Regions from separate parts of the Shewanella sp. 6_MG-2023 genome, predicted to be linked through region 2. Evidence: predicted binding sites of a transcription regulator. Region 2 holds the regulator's gene; the other holds the start of a gene.
The links. The regulator sigma-54, encoded in region 2, starts transcription at its own class of promoters, with help from an activator protein. The targets are predictions, from matches to a motif close to GTTGGCACGNNNNTNGNNT.

Region 1: the regulator sigma-54 is predicted to act here: its motif matches at 11,461-11,479, upstream of Q4533_RS01470 (DUF3192 domain-containing protein).

Annotation. Positions count from the first base shown of each region.
Region 1 covers NZ_JAUOQU010000002.1:36,437-52,114, forward strand. Annotated here, with positions in the region: gene Q4533_RS01430 (type I polyketide synthase) at 1-3,921, opposite strand, end outside; gene Q4533_RS01435 (transcriptional regulator) at 3,918-4,775, opposite strand; gene fusA (elongation factor G) at 5,295-7,325, shown strand; gene Q4533_RS01445 (4'-phosphopantetheinyl transferase superfamily protein) at 7,518-8,345, shown strand; gene queF (NADPH-dependent 7-cyano-7-deazaguanine reductase QueF) at 8,452-9,306, opposite strand; gene syd (SecY-interacting protein) at 9,428-10,081, shown strand; gene Q4533_RS01460 (Zn-ribbon-containing protein) at 10,221-10,994, opposite strand; gene Q4533_RS01465 (hypothetical protein) at 11,039-11,371, opposite strand; gene Q4533_RS01470 (DUF3192 domain-containing protein) at 11,563-11,949, shown strand; gene Q4533_RS01475 (DUF2789 domain-containing protein) at 11,946-12,176, opposite strand; gene Q4533_RS01480 (GNAT family N-acetyltransferase) at 12,342-12,980, shown strand; gene Q4533_RS01485 (DUF962 domain-containing protein) at 12,981-13,295, shown strand; gene Q4533_RS01490 (DUF3301 domain-containing protein) at 14,904-15,290, opposite strand; gene Q4533_RS01495 (DUF3549 family protein) at 15,287-15,678, opposite strand, start outside.
Region 2 covers NZ_JAUOQU010000014.1:47,953-63,630, forward strand. Annotated here, with positions in the region: gene mlaD (outer membrane lipid asymmetry maintenance protein MlaD) at 1-257, opposite strand, end outside; gene mlaE (lipid asymmetry maintenance ABC transporter permease subunit MlaE) at 331-1,116, opposite strand; gene Q4533_RS10055 (ATP-binding cassette domain-containing protein) at 1,103-1,930, opposite strand; gene Q4533_RS10060 (calcium/sodium antiporter) at 2,114-3,076, shown strand; gene Q4533_RS10065 (KpsF/GutQ family sugar-phosphate isomerase) at 3,145-4,122, shown strand; gene kdsC (3-deoxy-manno-octulosonate-8-phosphatase KdsC) at 4,124-4,690, shown strand; gene lptC (LPS export ABC transporter periplasmic protein LptC) at 4,687-5,247, shown strand; gene lptA (lipopolysaccharide transport periplasmic protein LptA) at 5,234-5,944, shown strand; gene lptB (LPS export ABC transporter ATP-binding protein) at 5,944-6,675, shown strand; gene Q4533_RS10090 (RNA polymerase factor sigma-54) at 6,810-8,294, shown strand; gene hpf (ribosome hibernation promoting factor) at 8,318-8,605, shown strand; gene ptsN (PTS IIA-like nitrogen regulatory protein PtsN) at 8,608-9,051, shown strand; gene rapZ (RNase adapter RapZ) at 9,048-9,896, shown strand; gene Q4533_RS10110 (HPr family phosphocarrier protein) at 9,922-10,194, shown strand; gene mgtE (magnesium transporter) at 10,393-11,754, shown strand; gene Q4533_RS10120 (transposase) at 12,231-12,530, shown strand; gene Q4533_RS10125 (hypothetical protein) at 13,689-14,315, opposite strand; gene ubiD (4-hydroxy-3-polyprenylbenzoate decarboxylase) at 14,924-15,678, shown strand, end outside.

The DNA.
Region 1 (15,678 bases), on a different contig from region 2:
TAAACCAGGTAGCTCATCTTGTACCGTGCCTAAGATTTCAACACGCTTGATTGAATCGATACCTAAATCCGCTTCCATATCCATGCCAAGTTCTAGCATTTCAGTGGGGTAGCCAGTTTTTTCAGCAACCACTTCTAACATAGTGTTCAAGACTGTTTCTGCTGATAAACCAGCAGGCATTAATTGCACTGGAGCTGCTGACGCTGAAATAGGTTCTGCAGTAACGGTTCTTGCTGGTGCTAATGGGGCTGTTACTTTTGCTGCAGGCTCTTGTGCTATCTGTGATTGTGTTACCGGAGCTTTTGCTACTGGCGCTGCAACAGGCGCAGGTACTTGAGTTGGCGTTTGAACTGTCGCTGTTGCTGCAACAGCCTGAGTCATTGCTGGAGCTGCTGTTGTTGCTACTGTCTGCGGCTGAACTGGCAGCGAAGTGCCTGTTAGCATAGCAAGGGCAGACTGGCTTGATTGTGCTTGCTGCTCAAGGAACAATGTATGGCTTTGTAGTGTTTGTGCTTGATGCTGGTGGAATAGCTCCATTGAGCGCTGTAAGCTCTCTGGAATAGCGAGTCCTGCCGCAACCATTTTGCTTTGCTCTGTCATCAGGTGAGTAAAGGTATCACCGTATTGTTGAGGAATAGCCAAGAACTGCTGATGTAAGTTTGCAGCTTGTTGCTGGGCATTGAAAAATGCTTCTAAGCTACCAGTTCCTGCAGCAGGTTGCGCTAGTGCATTGCCAGCTACAGGCGCAGTGGTTACTGTATTGCTAACAGCTGGTGCGTTGGCATTGGCTGAGGCCACTTCAATATATTCAGTTTTTATCACTTCTTTTTCCACAATCTTTTCTACGATTTTCTCAACTGGCTTTTCAACAATCTTCTCAACGATGGTTTCAACCACTTGTGATGTTACTTGGCCTGTCGCCAATGATTTTTCCATTTTTGCAAGGGTTGGCGCGCTAATATGGTTCGATGCATTCAGTTTGACGTTCATGCCTTTAGGTTTAGCAGGCGCTGCAATGTCAGCTTGGTATGGATCAATTTCAGTCAAGGGTGCGCCCAATACACAAAGTTGCATAGCAGCAATGCGAAGCTGGGTATCACTATTACCTTTAGGATTCGGGTTTATGCTGACAACAGAAACTGACTCAGCTTTATCGCCCAAGGTGGCTTGTACCAGTTTTTGAAGAATGTTCTTAGGACCAAATTCAACAAATACCCGTGCACCCGCGTCATACATATTATTTAGCTGATCAGTAAAGCGCACTGATTGCAGCATATGTTGCTTGAATGCCGCTTTAATTGATTTAGCATCTGTTGGGTGTTGCTCACCGCTAGCATTTGAGAACAAGGCCACTTTACTTGCGCTAAATTTGGCTTTATCGATCGCTTTAGCAAATGGCTTTTGTGCATGACCCACAAGCGGAGTATGGAAGGCGCCAGATACTGGCAGTGCAATTGCTTTAAAGCCTAATGCGCTAATGGCTTTAGCCGCAGCTGCGCAACTTTCAGTAGGACCTGCAATAACAAGCTGAGTCGCTGAGTTGTAGTTAGCCACTTTTACGCCATCAAAATCACTGATGCAGCTTTCTAATTTTGCGATATTTTCAGCATTGGCCGCGTCAGCATCATTTGCTGGCAAGATAATGGCGTACATGGTGCCTTTATCAAGTGCATTACCGTCTTTATCAACAGCAGATGCTGCCATTGACTCGCCGCGTGCAAAAGATAATTGGTAGTAGTCATCATTAGAGATAACACCCGCTGCACATAATGCAGAAAGCTCACCAAAGCTGTGACCCGCAAACATGTCAGCAGCAAATCCTGCTTGAGTGAATAACTGGTATTGACTCATGCTGACGACACCAATGGCGCTTTGGGCGTTATCAGTGCTCGTCAGTAAAGCTGCTTGAGCCTCTTTATCTGCTTTTTCAAATGCAGGGATTGGAAATAATACTTGTGAAAGCGGCGTTTTGTTAAAGCTAGCAAAGACTTTATCAGCCTTGTTAAGCTGCTGACGCATTTCTGGGAAATGACAAGCGACTTCAATACCCATGTTTAAGTATTGAGAACCTTGACCTGCAAATAACGCAGCGACTTTTGGACTATTAGCAGACTTGCTAGCTTTAGCAGCAGTTATCAATGCTGCAGAGCGGTAGCTAGTGCCAGACGGCAATTGCCAAGCATCACTGTTTTGGCTTTCAAGCTGTTTTAATGCCAATTGTAATTGAGCCGTTAGCTCTGCTAAATTCGCAGCAACTAAGCCTAAACGTGGCGCGTTTACATCTAATGTTCTAACGGCATATTGCTTAGCAATGCGGGTAAGTTCAGCTTGAGCAATACTGGTGTTGTCAGTATCAGTTAGCTTAGCGATGGCAGCGATTAACGTGCTAACTTCAGTTTGAAGTGCCGCTTTATTATCGGCGCTAATTAACACACTTTGAGGTACTTGGCGTTGACGGTATTTCGCATCACGAGCATGTTCTGCTGTGTATTCTTCAAGCACCATATGGAAGTTAGTACCGCCGAAACCAAATGAGCTAATACCAGCACGACGCGGGGTGCCATCAGGGCGCGGCATCCAAGGGCGGGTTTCGGTATTTAAGAAAAACGGCGAATCTTCAACATTTAGTTTGGGATTAGGCTTAGACACGTTTATGGTTGGTGGCAGCACTTTATGATGCAGGGCTAGGGCTGCTTTAATAACACCTGCCGTGCCAGCTGTTGACTTAGTGTGACCCACTTGAGACTTAACTGAACCTAAAGCAATGTGTTGTTTAGTGTCATTAAACTCGCCAAAAACGGACTTAAGACCGTTAAATTCAGCTACGTCACCTGCAGCAGTACCTGTACCATGTGCTTCAATTAAACCAACAGTGTGAGGCTCAAAACCGGCATCATCATAAGCTCGTTTTAATGCTTTTGCTTGGCCTTCTGGGCGTGGCGCATAAATTGATTTAAATTTACCATCTGATGACGCGCCCACACCTTTAATAACAGAGTAGATTCTATCGCCATCACGTTCAGCATCTTCAAGACGCTTCAGCGCCACCATGCCGATACCTTCACCGATCATCATACCTTTTGAATCGATATCAAATGGTTGAATGGTTTCGTTAGTGGTAAATGCAGGCGTTTTAGAGAAACTCATATACATAGAAGGTGAGTTATCAGTACACACACCACCGGTGATCATCATTTCACTGCGGCCTTCAACCAGCTCTGTTAATGCCATACGCATAGCGGCTAGTGAGCCTGCACATGCTGCATCAACCACACAGTTCATGCCACCTAAATCAAAGCGGTTAGCAATACGACCAGCGATAACATTACCTAAAGACCCCGGGAATGAGTTTTCTTCCCAGTGAACATATTGGTCTTGGAATTTCTTGATCAGCATATCGCTGTCAGCATCACTTAAGCCGCTACTTTTAAATACCTTTTTAAGTACAGGATATTGTAGGCGCGCAGTTAGGCTAGCATTGATTTTTTGACCGCCGCCCACGCCGAGCGTAATACCGATTTTATCGGTGTCATATTCAGGTGTTACACCCGCATCGGCAAGCACCTCTTTGGCGATAACCAATGATAATAATTGTGAGGTGTCAGTGAGTTCTAGGATATTTGGCGGTAGGCCAAACTCCATAGGGTTAAAGTCAACGTCAGGGATGAAGCCACCGCGCTTACAGTAACTTTTATCTGGGGTTGTTTTGTCTGCATCGAAGTAATCTTCAGGGCGCCAGTGCGACTTAGGTACTTCAGTAATGGCATCAATTTTTTCACTGATTAAGTCCCAAAACTTATTCAAGTAACGCGAATTAGCAAAGATACTTGCCATGCCGACAATGGCGATAGGCATATCTTTAAGACGCTTATTGAGTCGTTTGTCTTCAACTAACTCTTGTGGGGTCGGTTCTTGGCTCATTTTGAGTCTCCGTTGTTCAGTCTATCCATAGCTGAATTATTTGTAGAGTGTGCTGCTTCCGAAGCATGCATGGTTTTAGCGCCCGGGAAGCGAGCTAAAAAAGTGTGGTAATTTTTTACGAGTAATTTTCTTAAATGAAACGGGCCGTGCTTTAACACATAAGCGATATAGCGATTAGTCGCTTGGGTATGGCTGTCTTGATAGATGTCGAGATAAACCCAGTCAGTTGCGAAATCAACACCCAGTAAAATCGAGTAACTTTCTTTATCCGTTAATTGTGGTGGAATCGTCAGTGACACCACTTGCACCACATTGTCTTGAGTGGCTTCAGGTAAGGATAAGGTTTTGGCTAAGGTTTCTGGGTTCAAAGTATAAGTGGCGACATCAGTGCCTTGAACAATAGGTAACTGGTTGAAATAGCGCTCGGGCACATAGGGGCTTTCGAATTCATCAAGCTTTGATACCCCGTAGCGTTTTAAGCAGCGGGCAAGCCCTGAGCGAGAGACATCCTTATTAATAAACTGCTGGGTTACCTTAAGCAGTCTGTCCAACGGCATTTTTAATTGGTAGCGCAAACCGATCACCACATACTCTTCCATTGGCGACAATGTGGTTTTGAGGTGATGTGGCGTGGTGGGGGTATCGCTGACAGAATCACGCTTACGCCACTTTCTCACGGTGGCCTCTGAAATATTGAGGATTTTAGCTAATTGGCTCACGCTAAAGTCAGACGTTTGAATGAACTGACGCATTTCAGGGGTGGTGGTGGCATTACGGTGACGCACCACTGGCGTGCTAGTGTCTGTCGTCACTGATTTCTTTATCGCAGCTTTTGCGCTTGGCTCTGCTGTCATTTATATAATGCTACTGTCATTAAGGCTTAACCTTGGTCTGTATTTTTGCAATACAATCTGTTGGGACTAGTAAAGATGAACAATAGTTAATCTTCATAATCATCGTTTTAGCACAATCGAGCAAGCAGAGTACCTGAGGTTTCGGGTCGATACAATCACCCGAGACTGATTATTCACAGATCAGACCATAACTAGCGAGCAGTTGTAAGCTCAAATGAGTATTTGTTATGAAATTTAATTGGTGAGTTAAAGCCTGATCTAGGTCAACTTTTAATCATAGTTACAGTTCTATACTGAATTTAAATAGCGCTAGGCACTTGCTTTAAATGACATGAATTATCTCACTTGATTTGCAAGGCGGACAGGCTCTTAAAAGGTGAACAGCAAGGTTTCACTGACTAATCAGTTAATCCTGTCGGCATACTTTTACTGAGATTGAGTTATTACAGCTAAACATGTGAAGCTAACAGTGCTTAAAGCGAAATGGATTGATTAACTATGTGATAAAGGGAGGCCACAATGGCTGATTTCACCACTGAGCAAATCCGTAATTTGGCTGTAATGGGTCACACCAACGCAGGCAAATCCTCTTTACTCGAAGCATTACTGTTTAGCGCCAATGCAATAACCTTAAAAGGCAGGGTCGACAAGGGCACAAATCATGCCGATTTCACTGCCCAAGAAAAAGCCCACCACCACAGCCTAGAACCTTCCTTTCTTAATTTTGACTTCCAAAACCACCATTTAAACGTTATTGATACTCCAGGTTTACCTGATTTTATTGGCAGAGCATTATTGCCTCTTTCTGCCGTTGAATCGGTATTATTGGTGGTCAATGCCAGCACTGGGATTGAATCGGTAACCAAAAGAGCCTTTGAAGCAGCCCGAGCGCAGGGCAAAGCAGTGATCATTGCCATTAACCACTTAGATGGCAACGAAGCTTTAGTTGCTGAATTGCTGACTAATATCCAGCAGCAATTTGGTCATCGCTGCTTACCCGTTAATCTCCCCAATGAAATGGCTAATGATGTGGTGGATTGTTATCTGCATTGCGATCTAAAAGCGAAAACCTTATTCAGCGATGTGGAAACTGCCCGTGATGAACTCATTGATACCGTGCTTGAAGAAGATGATCGGTTAATGGAGCTGTATTTAGAGCAAGGTGATTCATTAACCCCAGAGCAATTGCATGCGCCGCTAGAAGCCGCATTGCGAATGGGTCATTTAGTACCAGTATGTTTTACCAGTGCAGAACAAGACATTGGTATTAGCTCGTTACTGGAAATGCTGACTAAGTTGATGCCAAGCCCTCTTGAAGCTAATCCGCCGCAATTTATCAAAGGCTTTACTGAAAATGCCACCCCTATTGATGTTAGCCAAAAAGCTGATGACCATGTATTAGCCCATATCTTTAGAGTGTCAATCGATCCATTTTTAGGCCGCATGGGCGTTTTTCGTTTATACCAAGGCACCATAGAAGTGGGCATGAAACTGTTTATCGGTCATAGCCGTAAACCCTTTAAAGTGACTAACATTCTTAAGTTACAAGGGGACCAGCATAGTAACGTCAATCAGGCTATCCCGGGTGATATCTGCGCCATTGCTAAAATTGATGAGTTAGAAGTTGGCGCTGTGCTGCATGACAACCATGATGAAGATGAATTTCATTTACCTGAGCTGGTATTGCCGCAACCTATTTTTGGCTTGGCCGTGTCAGCAAAGCGCCGCGGTGATGAACAAAAAATATCGGAAGTGCTACATAAGTTAGTGGCAGAAGACCCAAGCTTACAGATTGCCCGTAATGAGGCAGAAGGACAAACTGTGCTGCAAGGCCAAGGTGATTTACATCTGCAAATTGCATTAGAAAAAGCGCAAACGCAGTTTAATGTTGATATGGACACTGACACTCCAGCCATTGCTTATCGTGAAACCATAATGGGTGAGGCGAGCTTTAGATATCGTCATAAGAAGCAATCCGGTGGCTCTGGCCAATTTGGAGAAGTAGAGCTTAAAGTTGAGCCCCTTGAGCGTGGTCAAGGTTTTGAGTTTGTCAGCAAAGTGGTCGGGGGCTCGGTACCCACTCAATATATTCCCGCGGTTGAAAAGGGAATTAAAGAAGCTATGACAGCAGGTGAGCTTGGTGGGTTTCCGATGCAAGACATCAAAGTTACTGTATTAGATGGCAAACATCACAGTGTGGACTCTAAAGAGATTGCCTTTGTGATGGCGGGTAAAAAAGCCTTTATGGAAGCCGTTAAACTTGCTCAGCCAGTGGTTTTAGAGCCTATCGTTGAAATGAATATTTGTGTTGCTCAGCAACATGTGGGCGATATCACCGCCGATATCAGTAGCGAGCGAGGTATGGTGTGCGGCACACAAGCCGATAGCTCTGGCATGGTTACAGTTGAAGTCGAAGTGCCCTTGGCTAATGTCAGTGACTATTCTACTAGACTAAAATCGATGACGGGTGGTGACGGTCAGTTCTCGATGAGCTTTAGTCGCTATGACGTACAACCTCAGCAAGCGGCAAAGACCACCGCGATGGCTTAATCGCCAAGGGTTCACTATGAGTAGTTAATCGTTGCCAACGGCAATAAACGGGTCTTAATCGCAAGCTAATAGGATTAAAACGGCAGGGGCTGTAATGTTCCAGCCGTTTTTATTTATTTGGCGTATTACACAGACTATAAATTCAGTTAGAAACAAGCGACAATGGCTTTTTGTTTTACTATTGAGTTGATTTTGAATTCTGACACCAAGATAAATCTATTTTTCTGTCCGCTTACCACGGCAGTATTGGATCAAGAAACCACCTCATTGGTGTCATCTTGGTTGCCTGCAGATGAAACCCAAAAAGTGAATCGCTATATTCAACAATCAGCCCGTGAAAAAGGCTTAATGGTTAGAGGTTACTTGCGGGCTTTGTTGTCGCGTTTTGCCGATATAAAGCCCAATGAATGGGTATTTGAATATGGCGAAAAAGGCAAACCGCGTTTAACTGATCTGCAATTTCAGCAAACGGGTTTAGGTTTCAACATCAGTCACAGTGGTGACTGGTTATTGGTGGCTATTTATCAAACTAATGCCCCAATGCAAGCGTTTGAGCTGGGGGCGGATATTGAGCGGCGCCGTGATAGCACCAATATTCATTCGATATTAAATCATTACTTTTCTGAACCTGAAGCGGCAGCTTTATTAGCTTTACCAGCAGTGGAGCATAGGGAACGTTTCTTTGATTTATGGACCTTAAAAGAGTCTTACATTAAGGCCAAAGGCTTAGGCTTAGCTTTATCGCTTAAATCATTCGCATTTGATTTTCAATCGGCTGAAAAAAGCGAGCTTAAGCTGAATAAAGGCGCTGTCATACCTTTACAATTCAATGTCTCTTTGCGGCTGATAAATGATGACAAAGAGCGCTTTGAGATTGAAAACCAATGGCATTGTAGTTTAGGTAAGCTTAATGAGAGCTATCGGTTTGCCATTAGCTTTTATAGTGGATGTGTTGCGAACGAGCCTGAATATAACGCTGAAGTAATAGATTGGGCTGAGCTTATTATTGATTCTCATTAAGTTGCCTTAAAGGCATGCCTAAATTGATCGTTAGCTAAGTCGGTTTACCTGCAGATCAAAAAAGGCACTAAAAAGTGCCTTTTAAGTTGTAATATCATTTTTGAAATTACTGTCTCGCTAAACGATGTGTCTCAGGCGGCTGCTCAAAATCACTTCTAAATGGATTAATATCTAAACCTCCACGGCGAGTATAACGGGCATAAACCGTTAATTTAGAACATTGGCAATAACGTTTTAAGTCAGTAAAAATACGCTCAACACATTGCTCGTGAAATTCATTGTGTTGACGGAATGAAATCAAATAACGCAGTAACTTCTCTCGATCGATTTTAGGACCTTGGTAGCGGATCATCACGCTACCCCAATCAGGCTGAGAGGTAATTAAACAATTCGACTTTAGCAAGTTGGATGTAAGTGTCTCAGCAACATGTTTCTCTTCAGTGCTGTCTTCAAGGTACTCAGGTTTAAATTGATAATCATCAACTTCAATATCAAGTTCATCAATACAGTTACCCGGTAACTCGACAATGCGCTGGGTATTAAAATGTTTTGGCTCGATGATTTTTACCGTGACCTCGCCATTGGCACAGCGGCTAAGATCTTGTTGTAAAGTTTGTTGTACTAGTTCAACACTGTCAAAGCGGGTTTGATTAAAGCTATTTAAATAAAGCTTAAATGACTTCGATTCAATTAAGTTATCACTTTCGATGGCAAGGTAAACTTCAATGATGGCTACCATAGGCTTGCCTTTGGCATTAAGCCAAGATAGTTCATAGCCAGTCCAAATATCAGCACCTTGAAAAGGTAACTCAGCCGTTAATGCAATGGCATCTCTATTTAGCTTACGAGGAACCCCTTGCAGCAATGATGCATCATATTCAGCTTGATATTGCGTCGCTTGACCTAAAGTTAAACCTTTAAGTGCTTCAGCATCACTATAGGGATCGTGATTGTGTGTCATCTAGTGTGTTTCCGTGTCAAAATAGGCCTTTATTATAATACCAATTTATATAATTAGGTAATCACTGTACGTGACAAATACACCAATCTATTTGGTCACAAACAATATTGGAGCATCTTAAGTGTCTTGTTCAACATCATTGGATCAATTTTCTAACCGTTATATTCAAGCTTACCAAGATACCTTAGGGGAATTACCGCGATTTTACCCAATGGGTCAAGGGTCTAGTTGTATTGAGGGCCAGTATGATCTTGAATCTGATGAAGCGGTATTTTGGCAGACTGTTAAGCGTAAAAGCACCGCAGACTTTAGTAATGTCGAACGGGCTTTAGAGCTTAAGCTGCATGATGATATCAATGATTTTTACGGCCACTTCTTTTCAGCATCACTGTATTTTGATTCAAACTGGGGTGAAGGCGAATTACTGCAAGTTTGGAATCAGCAAGACTTTGAATCTTTGCAGCAAAATATCATTGGCCACTTGATGATGAAGAAAAAACTCAAACAAGCACCAACCTGGTTTATCGGTGTATTGGGTGATGGCGATAACATGCTAACGGTTGATAATGAAGATGGCAGTGTGTGGATTGAAGTGCCAGGCAATAAGCCCCATGAAAAGCTTGCTGATAGCCTAGCTGGGTTTATCGATAGCCTAACGCCAAGAGTCACACCAGCAATTGAACCTGTAGAAGAAGATCATGGCCATGTGCCACATCCGGGGATTTGGCAGCGAATGAAAATGATGTGGAATGACTTATTGAGACGAAAGTCATAGATCAACGTTATTAATTTGCGATAAACCAAAAAGCCTGACTTATAGATTAATTAAGTCAGGCTTTTTGTTGAAAAGAAGGTTAATGATGCAGCTGTTCTGATCGATGTTAGATACTTCAGAACAATAACGTTTGAAATTATTACTGATGATCCCATGAGATATTCGACACAATTCTGCATGGCTCACATCTGAAGTGAAACATATCCAATAATGGCTCATCCAATAACCACTGTTTCGATCCACAGCGTGGACAGGCTCGTTTTTTTTCAGACTGTAAACTTTCGCCACCAACGCGATAAAGATAATAGTAAGTCGGAATTTTGGTAATAAATTCAATTCTGCCGCGGATATCCCAGCCTCGTCTAAATAAATCACTTTTATGACTAGTCAGTTCTTCTAATGCTGCAAATTCAGCTTTGGTTGCCGCCGCCATTTGCAGTTCATCACAAGCTTGCCACTCTGTTTGCCAGCGAATAACTCGCTTATGGTCGCCATTAAAGCTTGCTGGAATTTGATATAGCGGAATAGGGAGAAGGTTGTCGCCACTTCTTAATGGTGAGCACATATGTACATAGCTGGTGTAAAGCACCTGCCAGCTGGGAGTGTCGATATTACTTTGCTCTGAATTGATATCTTGGCCGATAAACTTTTCACGTGGCGCCAATAACTTTGCTTCAGTTAGCATAGTTAATGCTTGTTTGACCCATGGGCTGTTGTTACGGGCTGATAAACTGTTTTTTTCAGGTATTAATAGCCTGACTTTAAACTCACCTTCATTAAATGCGACAGCAAATTCTCGTCCTAATACTTGGCCATTGGCTCTGAGTGCTTCTAGAAAGTTATTAATGGCTTTTTCTGCCGCTGTGATAGTGGTATCGGCGAAACATTCAAATCTGAGTTCAGTGACAAACATGGTTTTCCGTTTTTAGCTGGTTAAATGTATTGAGGATGTGGTGCTTAACTTTCTAATTGTACAATTCGTTTTTCAAGTGCTGCTATCTTTAGGGCAAATTCACTTTCGACAGCGTCAAATTTAGCCTGCCATTTTTGTTCTAGCGCCGTTAATGGGTCTTGAGCCGTTTCAGTATTAGCTGGCTGTATCATGGCTGCTAAATCGGGTAAGTCTTGCCATTGCTCTTTGGGGATGGCTTTAAATTGCTGCAACCCCTGAATAAGGGTTGGCATGGCTATCCGCGTACCTAATTTACCTTTTATTAACGCTAATGTTGGTGTATGACCTGCTACAGCAATGGATTTTGCCGCCGCAAGGACTTGTTCAATTGGACTCATAATTAGTGAAAATCCTTAAATATTGGTAGTGAAATTACTCAAAAAGTGAGACATGGTTTTAAATAGTGAATAAAATCAAGCTTTTAACTTTTGGCACACTTTTAGCTTAATCAGTATTGAGAACAGTATAACTTACTCTGAAAAACAGTTTCAGTAGAAATTACATTAGAACCATTTGAAAGGGACGTATTATGAAAGCAAAATTGGGTGCAGCATTAATTATGGCTATAGCAGCGACTTCACTAACTGGTTGCGTATTGAATGTGGGCGATCACGAAGGTAAGCGTAGTGATTCATATTGGCAAAAACAACAACAAACTAATCGTAATAACTTAGCGAAACTTTCAATCGGAATGGCAAAAGATCAAGTCACCATTTTGATGGGAACGGCTGATTTCAGTGAGGCTTATGTGACCCAAGCAGATGCACAAAGTCCGAAGAAAGAGGTTCAGGTGTTTTTCTACCGTACTCAATGGAGTAAAGGTGACGGCAAAACCACAAAAAGTGAATGTACCCCAGTTGTAATAAGTGACAACAAATTAGTGGGTTGGGGTGAAACTGCTTACCAAAACATTTAATTTCTTAATAAAACGTCCAGTTGGTCTATTAATTCAGACCACTGGCCGTCTTGATGTAAGGCCTCTTCAATAAAGTGTCTTTGCGATTCTGACCAAAATCCAGCCTGTGCAATGGTGCTATTTTTAGCCAGTTTATGTTGTTCGATAAACTGGTTAATATCTTCCTTAGATGAACTTAATCCTAATTGCTGAAATAAGTGTTCAAATGTTGTCGTTGTCGTATCCATGAGCTTTCACCATGTATGAATGATATTACTTTACTAAGATTAGGTGACCCTATTTAAATTGCAATATGTTTCAAAGTTGTTAAGTTGAGACTATCAACTGGATTAGTTAAGAGTGACATCATGGAAAACAACACTTTGCCCCCGAAAACTCAAGCTGCGCCGTCTTTGGATGAACAAACTAACGATCAACCTAGAGCGGTTTATTTGACTGCGGAAGATCTAAGAGTTGCAGCATCGATTATTTATAATGCCTATCATGATGATCCATTTTTTATTGAAGCTTTAGCCACTGCTAATAAAGCCAATTACGAACAAAAACTGCGGGCTGCAATCAGAGAAGAGCTCACAGAGTTATGGCAGCAAGAGCAACCATTAATTGGTTGGTTTGAAGGCAAACGTCTCATCGGTGTCGCCTGTGTGATCACCCATCAAGTGCCTCTTGGTGAAAGTCGTTACTGGCACTGGCGTTTAAAAATGGTACTCGGCACTGGTTGGAGTTCAACCCAAGCATTTATTAAAAAAGAGCATACCATCTTAGAAAGTTTACCGAGTAAACAATACGGTATTTTACAATTTATCGCTTTGAGCCCTAATGAGCAAAGAAAAGGTAATGGGGCAAAATTAATTCAAGCGGTGTTGAGTTGGTGCGATGAGCAGTTAGAGCTCGATGGGATCGGAGTATTTGTTAACAACGATAAACATGCAGCGCTTTTTATTGGTGAAGGTTTTGGCCATTTGTCTGATCAAACCATTGGCTCTGTTGATGGTGAGATATTAATTTATCAAAGTAAATCGGAGCAATAAATGGCTGATAAACAGTATCAAGACTTTAAGTCGTTTTATCCTTTTTATTTATCACAACATCAAAATGCCACATGTCGGCGCTTACATTACCTCGGCTCTGGACTGATAGTGTTATTGCTGTTGGTGACTCTAGTTAGCCAGCAATGGTGGCAACTATTATTTATCCCTGTCATCGGTTATGGATTTGCATGGATTGGTCACTTTGTATTTGAAAAAAACAAACCTGCTACTTTTGAATACCCGCTATACAGTTTGCTCGCTGACTGGGTAATGTTTGCGCAAATGTTAAAAAAGCTATTCCTCTCAAAGTCATAAACAGGCAAGTTTCACTTTGGCGTGTAAGACTTATCTCACATACCCTGTAAGTTATCTAACTTTAGTCTGTATGCATTCTCTAGCTGAATTTGTTTTTTACCAATTAAAACATAGCCTTAAGTTTTTAGGTCTGTTTTGGTGACGAGAATTTATTGGTTTGTGAGTAAATGGGGTGTTTTCTCGCCAATGAATTTAGCTAAAATATTCCACAAGGTCGCAACATAAATAAAACAGGGTGTTTTGTTTAATATTGCACTTATAATGAATAGTCATATTGTAAAGCCAACAACCTTTGGTCGTTAATGTCTCAGGATGAGATGAAAATTAAAGGAAGGGGGCTGGTTATTCATTGAGATATTTATATGAGAAAACCTCTTATTAGCTATCTCAAAATATGAATTCAGGACGAAGTCAGGACACGCTCAAGGAAAGGGCATAAGCTCAGTTATGGATAACTGAAACTAGGATGAACCCTCATCAGGATGATGACGGATTGCAGGATGCAGCATACCAGGATGGTAATCTAGGAGTAAAACTGTCAGTCAAAGGGATAGACTGTTCAATGGATTGAAAACTCAAGTATTCAGCAACTGGCAAGAATACAAGGAAATTGAGTAACAGGGAATAAAGGGAGCAGGGAGCAAATAATCGCATGGATGGAGCAGGGAAGCACAATTTAGCCGGATAAGCTAACAGAGCGTAAAATAGGCGCAATCTTAATTTATTAGGATTGCGCTTTTTTACATTTCAGAAATACAAATGTTAAATATGTGAATTTTTTTGCAGTGGTTAATTTCCCTAATAGCCAGATTGTTTGTGCGATATATCTCACAAGGGGTGTAAGCCTTATCGCATTTGAAACGCGCCTTAAATTAGGTTTATTTTAAAGTTGTTGTTTTTATTGATTTTAATTTGACGCCTGCTGGTTTAGTGGTGTTACTACTTTGTAATTACGCTGTAATGTGAATACTTATGACTTACCTGTTGAACCATATGAACTATAATAGATACCAAGAAAGCAAATATGCACAGGAAGTGCTTAAGTTGTATCAATAGGATTATAAGTAAAGTGTTTTCTGCTCTACAGTGACTTTCAAATCAAGGTAAAATGTACGCTATGGACAGTGGCATGATTAAAAGGTTAGTGACAAGGAGTTAACTAATACCCCATCACTGCAGTTTATGGATATAAGCGACTTTATTAGATTGAAGGACATCAATTAAGGGATTTACGCCATAAGGGATTTATGGTGATTGCATTGGATGCAATAACTTGATTAAAGGATGTCATGGAAGAACCCCAAGGATGAATTAAGGACACGCTTAAGGATTTGAGCAGGCTCGGTCAATGGATAATCGAGTAAGATGGAAAGTACTTAAGTGTACAAGGAATATCAAGGATTGAATAAGGATAGCGCTCGGAGCAAGTTAGACGCATGGATGGTGCAGGGAGCACAACAATAGCTGGATGGCTTAACAAAAGCACAAGAGACCGCGGCAATGATTTGTCGCGGTCTTTCTTTTGGCTAGCGTTTAATAAATAACGATTTTCAAGTAAAAAATGGTTTATGCAGTATGGCTTACCTATTGAGTCGTTAAGCCAATAAATTACTTACACTTTCCGGAGTTGCAGCTAGATGCGCCGCCACAACCACCAAACTTACCTTTTGCCATCGGCGCATCCATCCATTCTGGCTCTGGGAAAATAGGCCAATTTATTTTTTCTATTTTTTTACCATGCATTTGGATATGCGCGCGATATTGGTTCATGCCATCGGTGCTAAATTCAAACAAAAATTTAGCACGCCAACAAAGGCCAGTAGTACCACCCAGGCTAGGTCTTGCTGACTCCATTGCGATAGCAAGGAGTTGTACTTTTTGCTTGCCGCAGGCGCTTTCAGCATACTTACGGCTAATTTCTGCCATTTGTCGTAATTGCCAAAAGAATGCGCCCACAACCACGACTGCTACGATTAAAATAAAATCTGACATCATTGGCTTAGTGCCTTAAATAAACCGCCAATAGCCGCTGATAGTTTCTCACTTCGTTCGGTATTTCTTAGTTCAAGCAACAGCGGCTGGCGTAAACTCGGTATAGACACGATATCAGCAAATACTTGGTTAAAGAAGATTTGTGGCTGATTTGCTAAGACTTCTAGATAAAGTTTGCGAGTTTGGTCATCTTTTAATGCAATCCAGTTTCTGGCAGCAATGGTGATCAATAAGTTTTCATCAAGTTGTTGGTAATTAACCAATTGCTTAATGGCTTTTTGAGTTAACTCAGCTTGTGAAGCAAGGGCTCTAAGATAGATATGCTTATGCTCAACCGGCGCTTGAGATAACTTATCAAACAAGGTTTGTGCAAGCACTGCATCAATGGTCA
Region 2 (15,678 bases):
ATAGTGATGCTCACTATCGGTACAAGCTTTTTGGGGTCGAGCTGAATATCAGTTACCCTTCCGACAACCACCCCGCCCACTTTCACTGGCGAGCGTACTTTTAAGCCACCGATATTGCTAAATTCAGCGTGTAAACTGTAAGTTGCCTGATTAGGCTTAAGCTCAACATTGGCCACATTAAATACCAGCACACAAAATGCCACTAAGCCTGACAATAAGAACAATCCAACCAATAACTCTATTTTCCGTGTCAACATACGACTAAACCACTTTAATTAATGAATGCAAAATTTACCCAACTTACCTCCCGCTAACACTCAGCAGTTAACATCAATTGCCGAACATAATCGCTGTCAGTAAAAAATCGAGCGCTAACACTGCTAAACTCGCCTGAACCACAGTGGATGTGGTCGCTCGGCTAATGCCTTCGGGGTTGGGAATGACTTCATAACCACGATATAAAGATATCCAGGTTACCACTACGCCAAAAAGCACACTTTTGATTAAACAATTTACAATATCTTGGCGCCACTCAACCGATGCTTGCAGAATTGACCAAAAAGAGCCGCTATCAATGCCTTTCCATTCAACTCCCACTAAATGACCGCCGATAATGCCAACAAGACAAAACATCATCACTAATAATGGCAGGGTGATAACCCCCGCCCAAAAACGTGGCGCTATGATTTGGTGTAAAGGGTCAACCGCCATCATCTCTAAGCTTGATAACTGCTCGGTTGACTTCATTAAGCCAATTTCAGCGGTTAATGCCGAGCCTGCGCGCCCTGCAAAAAGTAATGCCGCAACCACAGGACCAAGCTCTCTTAATAAGCTCAATGCCACCATGGGCCCTAGGCTTTCGACCGTGCCAAAATCAGCCAGTACCGTATAAGCTTGTAATGCCAGCACCATACCGATGAACAGGCCAGAGACTATGATGATCACCATGGAGCGAACACCCAACACATAAACTTGCTTGGTGATTAAGCCAATATCTTTTTTAACATTCGGCCAACGGGCAATAGCGCCCCATAACATCAGCCCTGCTCGGCCTAGACCTGAAATAAAATCCAAAGCAAAGCGGCCAATATTACTGATAAAGTTAATCACGTCCACTTAACATCTCCTGTTGATAGTCTTCAGCTGGATAATGAAAAGCCACCGGCCCATCGGGTGCTCCATGAATAAATTGCTCAATTTGTGGATTGGTTGAAGCCCGTAATTCAGCAGGCGTGCCTGAAGCGATTACTTTTTTCTCGGCGATAACATAAACATAGTCGGCAATACTCAATACTGCATCCACATCGTGGGACACGACCACCGAAGTCAGCCTCAATGTTTCAGATAATTCGCCAATCAATTTCACCAGCACCGCCATCGAAATAGGATCTTGACCGGCGAAAGGCTCGTCATACAAAATCATTTCAGGCTCAAGTGCTATCGCCCGCGCCAATGCAACTCGGCGCTGCATGCCGCCGGATAACTCATTGGGCATCATCAGAGCGGCGCCCCGCAGCCCCACGGCTTGCAGCTTCATCAACACAATCTTACGAATAATAGTTTCAGCTAACCCTGAGTGCTCACGCAGCGCAAACGCCACATTATCAAACACATTCATATCGGTAAAAAGCGCCCCACTTTGAAACAACATACTCATGCGCTTTCGCTGCTCAAATAATTGTTGCCGCTTCAGTTGGTGAATGTTTTGCCCAGCAAAAAGCACCTCACCACTATCAGGGGTTAATTGACCGCCGATAAGTTTAAGTAAGGTGGTTTTACCTATGCCACTTGGCCCCATAATGGCGGTCACTTTGCCAGTTGGAATGCTGAGACTGATATCATCAAAGATAACCTTAGTCCCTCGGCTAAAGCCCATGTTCTTAACTTCTACAAGGGCTGACCTAGTGGGCTCTAAACTTGGAGTAGACATGTCTATAGAGGAAATAATAGCCTTCCTAGAGAACGAGATGTAGAGCTGAAGTGTACGAAATTGTGTAAGAACCTACAACAAATCAATCACCATGCGTTACAATCCCTAACAATTTTCGCAATAGCGACGATTTTTGTTAATATCTGACAAAAATATCGCCATAACTCAAATAATTGGAACAAGATGCTTTTTAATATCATGATGCTCATCGTCGGATTGGGCGCATTAGTTTGGAGCGCAGATCGCTTTGTTTACGGAGCTGCCGCCTTTGCTAGAAACTTAGGCCTGCCACCAATGTTAATCGGTTTAACCATTGTGGCCATGGGCAGCTCAGCGCCAGAAATGCTGGTTGCTGCCACCGCATCAATGGAAGGCATGAGCGATACTGCAATTGGTAACGTGCTCGGCTCAAACGTGGCTAACATCACCTTGATATTAGGGGTTACCGCATTGTTTGGGGCTATTTCAGTTCGCTCAGAAACCTTAAAGCGTGAAATTCCAATCATGATTGCGGCAACCGTATTAGCTGGCTACCTTATTCACGACGGCATGCTCACCCGTGTTGAAGGTGGGGTATTATTAATCGCATTTTTCGCCTTGATGGGCTATTTCATTTGGAGCGCGATGCGAAATAAGAAAAAAGATGTCCTAGCTGATGAGTCTGACGCAGAGATCCCTAAAAATGTACCCACATTACATGCTATTATCTGGATCATTGTTGGTATGGTGTTATTGCCACTCTCGGCAGACTGGATGGTGACAGGCGCGGTAGGCATTGCCAAGACATTTGGCTTGTCAGATCTGGTCATCGGCCTGACCATTATTGCCATTGGCACCAGTTTACCGGAACTAGCAGCATGCATCGCTGGCGTCCTAAAAAAAGAAGACGACCTCGCGATTGGTAATATTGTTGGCTCAAACATTTTTAATATTTTAGCAGTGCTGGCCATTCCAGGGCTGATTGCCCCAGGTGAAATCGACATAAATGCAAGCGGTCGAGATTTTTACATGGTACTAGCAACCAGCACCGCATTAGCAGTACTGGTATTATCGAGTGGCGCTAAAAAGCAGCTTACTCGCTGGCATGGAGCCCTTTTATTAATCGTCTTTATTGCGTACCAAGTTGTCTTATTTCAGTCACAATAATGGGGCATAAAGATGTGTGACTCACCAAAGCGTAACCCGAAATCGCTTTGGACAATAGAGAGATACATATGACAGAACAAACACAATTGCGCCAATGGGGTCGTCAAGTCATTGATATTGAAAAGGCAGCATTAGATAACCTTTATCAATATGTAGACTCAGACGAGTTTGGCCAAGCCTGTGAACTCATTTTAGAATGTAAAGGCAAAGTCATTGTCATGGGCATGGGCAAATCTGGCCACATTGGCAATAAGATTTCTGCCACACTCGCCAGCACAGGCACGCCTGCATTTTTTGTTCACCCTGGCGAAGCAAGCCATGGCGACTTAGGCGCTCTGGCAAAAAATGATATTATTTTAGCCATATCAAATTCTGGTGAAGCCAGTGAAATTCTCACCTTAATGCCCGTTATACAGCGCATGGGGGTCCCGGTAATCGCGATTACGGGTAAACCAGAATCCAATATGGCCAAGCTATCTAAACTGCATTTATGTATTGAAGTGCCTGAAGAGGCCTGCCCATTAGGGCTAGCACCAACATCAAGCACTACCGCAACCTTGGTGATGGGTGACGCCTTGGCCGTAGCATTATTGCAAGCGAAAGGCTTTACCCGTGATGATTTCGCCCTATCCCACCCTGGTGGATCTTTAGGTCGTAAACTATTACTTAAAGTCAGCGATGTAATGCACAAAGGCGCTGATATTCCACAGGTGAAAAGTGAGCTCTGCATTACTGAAACCCTATATGAGATCTCAAATAAAGGTTTAGGTATGACTGCAGTGATCGATAATGCAGACAAGCTAGTCGGGATCTTTACTGACGGTGATTTACGCCGCGTCATCGATGCTGAAGTGAACCTTCGTACTACCGCTATTGCCGATGTAATGACAACCAACTGCATTACCATCAGCCCAGGTATTTTAGCCGCGCAAGCATTACAGATTATGGAAGAAAAAAGTATTAACGGTTTAATTGTCGTAGACGAGAACCAACGCCCAGTCGGCGCACTTAACATGCTCGATATGGTTAAAGCTGGAGTCATTTAACATGTCATTACACGAAACACTGCACCAAGGTTTTTACGGCCCAATCTCTGATGATGTTTGGCAAAAAGCCAAAAAAATTAAGCTGCTTATTTGCGATGTCGATGGGGTATTTTCCGATGGCCGTATTTATTTAAGTAATGCAGGGGAAGAGTTAAAAGCATTTCATACCCGTGATGGTTATGGCATTCGCTCTATTTTAACCAGTAATATTCATGTTGCTGTGATAACCGGGCGTAAATCTGCCATTGTGGAAAATAGAATGACCGCTTTAGGTGTCACTCATATTTATCAAGGTGTTGATGATAAACTAGTCCCTTACCAAAGCCTGTTAGATACCTATGGCGTTAGCCCAGATGAAGTCGCCTATATTGGTGATGACATGGTTGACTTACCTGTGATGAAACAGGTTGGCCTTGCAGTTTGTGTGGCTGATGGCCATCCTTATGTTAAACAACATTGCCATATGACCACCACCATTAACGGCGGAAATGGCGCATTACGTGAACTCACCGATTTGCTATTACTTAGCCAAGATAAGTTTGAAAATGCCCACGGAATGAGTATATGAGCCGAGTGACCTTCGCTATTATCGGATTTTTTGGCGCAGCCTTAGTCCTTTATTGGCAAGTACAAATTAAACGTAGTCAGATGGAGGCAAGTAAATTGCCTGCCCCTGCTCGCCCTGATTTTATCGCCAATGACTTACGCACCACTGAATTTAATGAGCAAGGTTTAGTGCAAAGCCGAGTCTCAGCGAAATACATGGAGCACTTTCAGCAAAGTAATGAAACCATGTTTACTGAGCCTGTCTACCTTATTTATCCTGAAAATGGTGAAGCCGAATGGCAATTAAGCGCAGATTTAGGCAAGCTGAATAATGAAACAGGCAAAGTAGTTTTAGAAAATAATGTTATTATTGATGCAATAAACATCGACGAGCCATTACAATCTTTGACAACCACCATGTTGGCACTCGATATGAACACCATGATTTTGACCTCAGATAGACAAATTTTTGTTACTGGGTCAGATTTTAATATACAAGGTTTAGGCCTGTATGCTGATTTAAATGCTCAAGAACTTGAACTTTTAAGTCAAGTAGAAGGAACGTATGAAGCAAAGTAAACTTTTGATTGCCTCACTACTCAGTGTAGTCAGTATTGCCAGCGCCTATGCAAAAGAAGGCGATTTACAGCAAGAGCTTAAAGTCGCAGCTGTGAGCCAAAAAGCTGACATAAAAAACAATCAGGTCATCTTCTATGGCCCAGTTAATGTGACTCAAGGGTCGATTAACATTAATGCCGACGAATTACGCGCATTTGGCACCGAAAGCGGCACCCAAAAAACCATGGTTGCCACAGGTAACCCTGCGACATTTTCCCAAGAGTTAGATGATGGCCGTATTGGTACTGCCAGTGCCGATGAAATTAAATATGAGCTTGCCACTAGCATTTTAACCTTAACGGGTAATGCTAAATTGGACCAAGCTGGCAGCCAGGTTACTGGTAACCTAATTAGCTACAACATTGAAAAGCAGCAGTTAATTGCTGAAAGCACCGGTACTGGTGAAGATCGGGTTATCACTATTTTTCAACCAGAAAGTCACCCAGACTTGATTGATTCTGAAAAGAAAAAAGATGAGCAACCACATTTACCAGACAGCGCTAAACCCGGTGATGACACGCCACCAGCTATAATTGAAAACAACAATTTATCTGCTGTAGAGGCTGTGAACTCAACTGAAACACCCGAAGTAACTGAATCACTTAACGCTGAGGCGCAGGCGACATTGTCAGCCCCAGCAGCTGAGCAAAATGACTAATGACCCAAATTACGTTAACCGCTGAAAATCTCGCTAAGAGTTATAAAAGTCGCCAGGTAGTAAAAGATGTCAGCCTGACGGTAAAAACCGGCCAAATTGTTGGCTTACTTGGCCCTAATGGTGCGGGTAAAACCACCACCTTTTATATGGTCGTAGGCCTAGTCAAAAGTGATAAGGGCCGCATTCTGATCGATGAAGATGATTTAACCGCAGATCCAATGCATTTGCGCGCCCGAAAAGGCATTGGCTACTTACCTCAAGAAGCCAGTATTTTTCGTAAGCTCACAGTACACGATAATATAATGGCAGTGCTTCAAACTCGCAAAAGCTTATCAAATGAGCAGCGCATTGAAGAACTGGAACATTTATTAGAAGAATTTAACATAACTCATATCCGTGATAGCCAAGGTATGGCGTTATCGGGAGGCGAGCGTCGCCGAGTTGAAATTGCACGCGCATTAGCGGCAAATCCTAAGTTTATTTTATTAGATGAACCTTTTGCAGGGGTAGATCCTATCTCAGTAATCGACATCAAGAAAATTATTCAACAACTTAAAAGCCGTGGTTTAGGGGTGCTAATTACCGACCATAATGTCCGTGAAACACTTGATGTGTGTGAGCGAGCATATATTGTGAGTCACGGAAACTTGATTGCTGAAGGAACACCTGCTGAGATCTTAGTCAATCAGCAAGTTAGGTCGGTATACTTAGGTGAACAATTCAAGCTATAGTTAGCACTATTCAGTTTTTAGTATGGCATTCGCGGCCAACAACAAACCTTAATCTAGTCTATTTTTCTAGGATCATAAACTAGCGCCCACACTGTTCGTCGCGATGATGTAATTCAATTAGGGACAAGCGGTACATGAAAGCCTCACTCCAACTCAAAATGGGTCAACACTTAACCATGACCCCACAGTTGCAACAAGCGATTCGCTTATTGCAACTTTCCTCATTGGAGCTACAGCAAGAAATTCAACAAGCACTTGATTCAAACCCGCTATTAGAGCTTGAAGACGAATTCACTAAAGCCAAAGAGCCCGTAAAAGAAAACGCCCTGCAAACTGACACCGATTTTAGTGATAATAGCCAAGTCACCATAGAAAAAGACACCTCAACGGTTGATACCACTGAATCGCTCACTAAAGATTCTATGCCTGAAGAACTCCCTATGGATACCACATGGGATGAGGTGTATACCGCCTCGCCGACTTCTGGCTCTGGCGCAGTATCGAGCGGTAATGATATGCCGTTTCAAGGCGAAACCAGTGAAGGCTTGTATGAGCATCTTGAATGGCAAAAAAACCTCACTCCCTTTTCTGAAAATGACTTAGTGATTGCAACCGCCATTATTGATGCCATTGATGAGCGCGGTTACCTCACCCAGAGCGTTGAAGACATTTTGCAATCCTTAGGCACTGACGATATCGAACTCGATGAAGTTGAAGCTGTACTTAAACGGGTACAACACTTCGATCCCGTCGGCATTGCAGCGCGAGATTTAAGTGAGTGTCTATTAATTCAATTAGGCCAATACCCTAATGAAATTCCTTGCATAGATAATGTTAAGTTACTGATTAAAGATCATCTTGATTTAATCGCCGGTCGTGACTTTAGGTTACTGATGCGTAAAACCAAGCTTAAAGAAGATGATTTACGTGAAGCCATTGAATTTATTCAAACGCTCAATCCACGTCCAGGCTTGCAAATTACCCCCATTAAAGATGAGTACGTCATTCCTGATGTTACTGTACTTAAAAAGAATGGTCGCTGGGTGGTCGAGCTAAATCCCGATAACATGCCTAAAATTGGCGTTAATCAGCAATATGCAGCTATGGCCAAAGGCGGTTCAAGCCAAGCTGACAGCCAATTTATTCGTGGTCATTTACAAGAAGCTAAATGGTTTATCAAAAGCATCGATAGCCGTAATGAAACCTTACTAAAAGTGGCTAACTGTATCGTACAATTTCAGCAAGGTTTCTTTGAGTTCGGTGAAGAAGCCATGAAGCCGATGGTGCTCAATGATATTGCTGAAGCGGTTGAAATGCACGAGTCGACCATTTCACGGGTCACGACCCAAAAATACATGCATACCCCCCGTGGACTTTTTGAACTAAAATATTTTTTCTCAAGCCATGTAAGTACCGATGATGGTGGAGAATGCTCTTCTACAGCAATTCGCGCATTTATTAAAAAGCTCGTAGCTGCAGAAAACCCGAAAAAGCCTCTTAGTGATAGTAAAATGGCGACACTATTGGCTGAACAAGGGATTAACGTTGCTCGACGTACGATAGCCAAATATCGAGAGGCAATGCTCATCCCTCCCTCAAACCAACGCAAAAGCTTATAACTTTTGTTATTGGAGGATGACCTATGCAAATTAACCTGACTGGAAACCATATTGAAATAACTCAATCTTTACGGGAATACGTGCAAACAAAATTTTCAAAGCTTGAACGACACTTCGAACAGATCAATAATGTTCACGTTGTGCTCGATGTTCAAAAGCTACAACAGATTGCCGAAGCCAAACTGCACCTAAAAGGCGGTGAAGTGTTTGCTGTATCGCGTAACGCTGATATGTATGTGGCAATAGACGCCCTGATAGATAAGCTAGACCGTCAGGTAATTAAACATAAAGAGAAACTCACTAAGCATTAACGATGGAACTTCGTACCATCCTGCAGCCGGCGTGCACTACCTGTGCCACTCCGGGCAGTAAGAAAAAGGTACTGGAATTAATCAGCAATTTAATGGCTGCCCAGTACCCAACCCTTTCTTCACAGGCTATTTTTGAAAGTCTAATAGCGCGTGAAAAAATGGGCAGTACAGGTATAGGAAATGGCATAGCAATTCCACATGGGCGCTTAGATAATATCGAAGAACCCATTGCTATTTTAATCAAATGCGAAGAGCCAATCGCCTTTGATGCCATAGACAAGCAACCTGTAGATATTTTATTTGCGCTTCTTGTACCTGCAGATCAGTGCCAGCAACACCTAAGCACATTATCTAGCATGGCAGAGAAACTCAGTGATAAATTGATACTTAAACGACTTCGAAAGAGTCATGACGCTACAGAACTTTATCAGGTTATTACTGCATGAAACTTGTCATCGTATCGGGACGTTCAGGTTCAGGAAAATCAGTCGCACTGAGAGTGCTTGAAGATTTAGGTTATTACTGTGTTGATAACCTGCCACTGCCACTGATTGGCAGCCTGCTTGAACAGCTTAAAGATAGTAACGAGCTTGTCGCCATTAGCGTCGATGTGCGTAATATCGAAGAGCAAGGCAAAGTACTCAAAGAGCAAATTGCTTTACTGTCTGACGATACCAGCATTACCAGTTTCTTTTTAAACGCCAACGATAAAGTGTTACTGAAGCGTTTTAGTGAGACCCGCCGATTACACCCACTGTCTAAGAATCAAATTTCGTTACAAGAAGCCATTAAGCTTGAGGGGCGGTTACTCGAACCCATAGCCAAAATGGTTGATCACTATATCGACACCTCGCAAACTAATATCTACGAATTGAGCGATCATGTTCGGCAAATCTTGCTAGGCAGTGTTGATAAAGAATTAGTGGTACATTTTGAGTCATTTGGCTTTAAGCATGGCATGCCGGCTGAAGCAGACTTTATGTTTGATGTGCGCTTTTTACCGAATCCGCACTGGGAGCTTGAGTTAAGGCCCTACACAGGCCTAGATGCGCCCGTGCAAGAGTTCTTAGAGCGACAGCCTTTGGTGAATAAGTTTATCTGGCAAATTGAAAACCTTTTTGACACTTGGATGCCACATTTAGAGCGTAATAACCGCAGCTACCTGACCATTGCCATTGGTTGTACTGGCGGTCAGCACCGTTCGGTTTATATTGCCGATCAGCTCGCTAAACGTTTCAACAACTCTAAGCACAAAGTCAGCGCCCGCCATAGAGAGCTTGGCATTGAATAAGCTAACCACATCGCCAGCCAAAACGGTGGCCTATTCAAAGCAAATTACCATCAGTAACAAGCTAGGCTTGCATGCGCGAGCGGCGACTAAATTGGCAATTTTAGCTACCGAGTTTGACGCAACTATCACCCTTATCCAAGGTGAGAAACAAGCCAGTGCTGCCAGTGTATTGGGGTTATTAATGTTAGAAAGTGGCATTGGTAAAATCATTACTGTTGAAGCTCAAGGCCGTGATGCAGAAAAAGCCCTTGAGGCCGTATGCAAGTTAATCAACGATAAATTTGACGAAGAAAGCTAACCGCCTGCGCCCAGTAACATCTCCAAGGAAACACAGCGACTCACCTTTACCATTATTTTATTAGCTATACTCAACACACCACCAAGCAGTATTAGCGTATTTATGAATTGCGCATCAAGCCATCAGATATTAGAAATTTCTTCATTCTTTCCGGTGAGTTAAGTTAACATTTCATCATCGTCTTTTCAGGAGTAGCCAATGGGTATTGAAGTCATCGACAGCGAACTGACCGAACAACGTCTTAATCAGCTTACACAAGCATTAGGTAGCGGTATGTTTGTTCATGTCAGAAATATGCTTCATGACATGGCCGCCTCCGATGTCGCATTAATTCTTGAATCATCACCGCCGAAAACTCGTCAAGTGTTATGGCAACTGATTGATCATGAGCAAGCGGGTGAAATCCTAGAAGAACTCGGTGAAGAGTTAAAAGATTCACTCATCAGCGCTATGACCCCAGAAAAAGTAGCCCAAGCCACCTCTGGGATGGATACCGATGACTTGGCTTACATCTTAAGAAGTTTGCCAGATGCTGTTTATAAAAAAGTACTGCAATCCATGAGCAGTCAAGACCGCCATCGCGTCGAACAAGCACTGTCATACCCTGATGACACCGCTGGCAGTATCATGAATACAGATACGGTCACTTTGCGTCCTGACGTTAATATTGATGTGGTATTACGCTATTTGCGCCAGCGCGGCAACTTACCCGATACCACAGATACCTTATATGTGGTTGATCGCAACGATCATGTGCTTGGTGGGGTGCGCCTTGCCGATCTACTCACCTGTGATCCTAATTCAACCATTCGCAGCATCATGGATCCTGAATTAGAAAGCATCCCTGTGGACATGCCTGATAATGAAGTGGCGCAATTATTTGAACGCCATGACTGGATTTCGGCCCCAGTGGTAGATGAAGCACAAAAATTATTAGGCCGTATTACCATTGATGATGTGGTCGATGTTATTCGTGAAGACGCCGAACACTCAATGATGGGGATGGCGGGTATGGATGACGATGAAGATACCTTTGGCCCCGTAATGAAAAGCACCTTCAGACGCTCGCTATGGCTTACCATTAACTTGTTTGCCGCCTTACTTGCTGCATCAGTAAGTAATATGTTTGAAGGCACGTTAGAGCAATTTGCCACCATCGCGATTTTAATGACTATTGTCCCTAGTATGGGCGGTGTGGCAGGCAATCAAACCTTAGCTCTGGTTATTCGTGGTATAGCCTTGGGTCATATTGGCCAAAGTAACTCCCGTTGGCTTATCGGTAAAGAATTAGCCATTGGTTTTCTTAATGGCCTCATGTGGTCGGTACTGGTCTTCTTTGCAGTGTGGCTATGGAAAGGTGATATGGCACTGGGCGGTCTCATTGGCGGCGCGATGCTCATTAACATGACCGTTGCCGGACTAGCGGGGGCCAGTATTCCGCTCATACTTAAAAAACTCAATATCGATCCGGCATTGGCTGGCGGTATGGTACTAACCACAGTCACCGATGTGATTGGCTTATTCGCCTTTTTAGGCTTAGCGACCATTTTCTTAATGTAGCGCCGTAAAACCCCCTCTCTCATCAGCATAAAAAGCGGCATTTATTGCCGCTTTTTTGTGCCTTAAAACCATAGAGTTTTAATGGTTACTTTTGTTTACCAATTAAAACCAATTCGCACCAAAATAGTACTTTTGCACCAAGATGTTTCACGCCCACTTTTTAGAGCTAACACTTTAAAAAAATAAGTCACTGTAATAAAAGGGTAAAATATTTATTTCATAATTGGCACAAGTATTCCATTGAGTTACGTATCACTAAAGAGGTAGCTTTTAATTTGACCAATTTAGTGGAGAAATTTAAGCCTTATAAATTTGAATATCAGCAGGAGTCGATGATGAAATTATTACACACATGTTTGAATCTTTGTCGTAATCAGTGCCACTTTTATAAGCATGTAGGCTGTAGCCTATGGGAAGTAGAATAGTCTTATCGTTAAGCCGACGAAGTTAATCGCTTTTAAATGCTTGGAGCTAATATGTCAGCACAAACAAAGTTTTATCCCGAGAGCTTTCAGCAGCAAGTGATCGCTGAAGTGAAGCAACATAATCGATTAATTTCTGATGTTGCTAAGCAATACTGCATCTCAGCAAAAACGGTTTACCAATGGGTTAAAAATAAAGAAACCGCGATGACATCAAAAACTAATGCCGAGGGCGTGACCACTCGCAAGCGTACACAAGCTAAACAGAAAAGCGCTTTAGTGTCAGAGATAGCTCACTTACAACTTAAGTTATCTCAGCTGAATCAGCAGCTGTTATCGATTAATAGCAATTAGTGGGGATTAACACAGTTCCGACAAACTTGATTGAATTAAACGCTGCCCCCATCGGCAATTAATTAGCGACAAATCTATTGTAAAATATAGAGCTGTTCACCCTCAGGTTTGTCAATTTTATTACATAAAAAGCTGATATAAAGCAGCTATGTAAGCTAAAAACCTGCAACAGGGACTAACAATAATAATAGGTCGCAGGAATGCCAAAAGGCAGTGTAAGGCCGGTGCTAATGAAAGGATGTCATTGGTGCCCGTGAATACGAAACGAATTGATTTTATAACGATTCCGGTAGGTTTGATTCGATAAGCGCACCACCCCAAGTGCACTTATTAAGAAGCTAATATTCCGACGATAAAGGCTTTTAAACAATCAAGCTTGTCAATTTTATTCAAGCTCAGTGACTGCATTCCCCCCATGATTGCAGTATCACTGAATTGAAACCTGCAACAAGGCTAACAATAATTATAAGTCGCAGGTATGCCTACAGGCAGGTAAACCACCCTAAAGTAAGGATGTCACTAGGGTGATTGGAGATAGATTCAGGCAGATTTGATGTGTTGCTAACTGTTCCCCAGCAGTGAGCAATAGAGGTTTTATTAGGGCTTAAGCGCCCAAGGTAATACTTCTATCAACATGGCTAATTTATCCGTTTCAACAAGGTGACAGCACTCTCCCCCATGCTTGCATGGTCACTGAATTGAATACCTGCAACAAGGAATAATAACAATAATATGTCGTAGGCAAGCAACAGCGTAACCCTGATGAATGGAAGTCATAAGGGGAAATATTAAAAAGCATAAACTAGGAGATGTATTACGAGTATTAACTAATTTAACAACCAATAGCTTTGATTTGATTGATGGTCGTCCCCAGCGACTATTGATTATGAAAACATTCTATACCCCTTACTTCATGGAATTGCTTTCTACTATCAAACCTATTGAGTCCGTTGACGACTATTTGGACATGAGCAACTGCTTCTCTCCCCAGTTTTCGTAGTGAGCGAATGAATAAGTTTTCATCAACAACAGTTTTAATGCCGATACATTTTGTCGGTAGACAATGCACAAAAAGCCCTGATGGAAGGATCCATCAGGGCTTTTTTATCTTTAAACGTTATAAACGTTCTCAGCCTATGTAGAAACAGCGCCACTCAATTAGTCTTTTTCTGCGGCTAATCTCATATAGCGTTGTGATGACCAGTCAAAGTAATACTCTTGCCCTTGCCACTGATAAATTGTTCTGCCGTCTCTTTGGATAGCGCGGGCATTTTCAGGTAGCTGGGTTAAGCCACTGGCGTATTCAATACTGGTGGTGGATCGTTTCGGTGGAGACACCACTTGATGTTGCTGCGGTTGCACATAGTTTCTGCGGTAATGGCGATCATAGTAATCATAGCGATAGGGCGTTTGCCAGCCGTTATTCCAGCCCCAGCCATTATTCCATCGATTTCCCCACCGATTATAATAAGGGTAACGCCAACCGTTATTCCACCCCACACCGACGCCCCAGCGCACTGATGAACCTGAATGACGTGAATGACGTGAATGACCATGATGACGATCGGATGTAAGATATCGCAGTTGCGGCAAGCCATCAAAAGCTTGCATGCTAGCTGAAATCTTGTGGAGACTCGCGTCTTGAGCATTAGCCCCTTGGGCATTAGTGCTTATGCCAAGCATTAAACTCAAGCCTACAGTTACTGAGATATACCCTTTTAAGCTCATCAGATATAAAGCCGTAAAGCAGGTCTTTGGCAGTGTCTGTTGTGCTTCTTTGTTCATCTCACGCCCCCTTTGTACCTAAGCAGCATTTTCTACAGCAGCTAATATAGGGCAATTAAATGGCAATTACCCTATAAACAAGTCTAGCTCAAAACAACCTATAACCAATAACCATCGCTTAACCCTATTTTAGAAAAATGCTCATAGATACCGGCGCTATCTGGTTAATAAAAATCAACGACCAACAAATAAACATCGCTTAACCCTATTTTAGAAAAATGCTCATAGATACCGGCGCTATCTGGTTAATTCAAATCAACACCTAACCCATAATCATCGCTTAACCCAGTTTTATAAAAATGCTGATAGATACGCGGGCAATAGCTATGAGCAGGTTAATTAAAATCAACGACCAACAAATAAACATCGCTTAACCCTATTTTAGAAAAATGCTCATAGATACCGGCGCTATCTGGTTAATTCAAATCAACATCTAACCCATAATCATCGCTTAACCCAGTTTTATAAAAATGCTGATAGATACGCGGGCAATAGCTATGAGCAGGTTAATTAAAATCAACGACCAACAAATAAACATCGCTTAACCCTATTTTAGAAAAATGCTATAGTGCGCCCCAAAGAGCGATTAACAATAGAGTGAATAAGCCATGAGTTTTAAGGATTTACGTAGCTTCATTGATCACCTTGAAGCTAATGGTGAACTAAAGCGGATTAGTTATGCTGTTGATCCCAATCTAGAAATGACTGAAATTGCCGATCGCGTCTTGCGCTCTGGCGGCCCTGCGTTGTTATTTGAAAACCCAACCAATAACGACATGCCAGTTTTAGTGAATTTATTTGGCACTCCAAAACGTGTTGCTATGGCGTTAGGTAAAGACGACCCACTGGCTTTGCGTGAAGTGGGTGAATTGCTAGCTTTTTTAAAAGAACCTGAGCCGCCAAGTGGCTTTAAAGACGCTATTGCCAAAATACCTAAGTTCAAACAAGCGTTAAACATGCCGCCAAAAACCGTGCGCAACCCACCTTGTCAGGAAGTGGTATTAACTGGTGACGAGGTGGATTTAACCAAATTACCGGTACAACATTGCTGGCCTGGCGATGTGGCGCCTCTAGTGACTTGGGGATTAACCATTACTAAAGGTCCGCGCCAAAAAAGACAAAACTTAGGGATTTATCGCCAGCAGTTATTAGGTAAAAACAAACTGATTATGCGCTGGCTTGATCACCGCGGCGGCGCATTAGACTTTAAAGATTTCAAAGAAAAACACCCAGGTGAGCGCTACCCTGTGGTGGTGGCATTAGGCGCCGATCCAGTCACTATTTTAGGCGCGGTAACCCCTGTGCCAGACTCAATGAGCGAATATGCTTTTGCCGGTTTACTGCGTGGTGAACGCACCGAAGT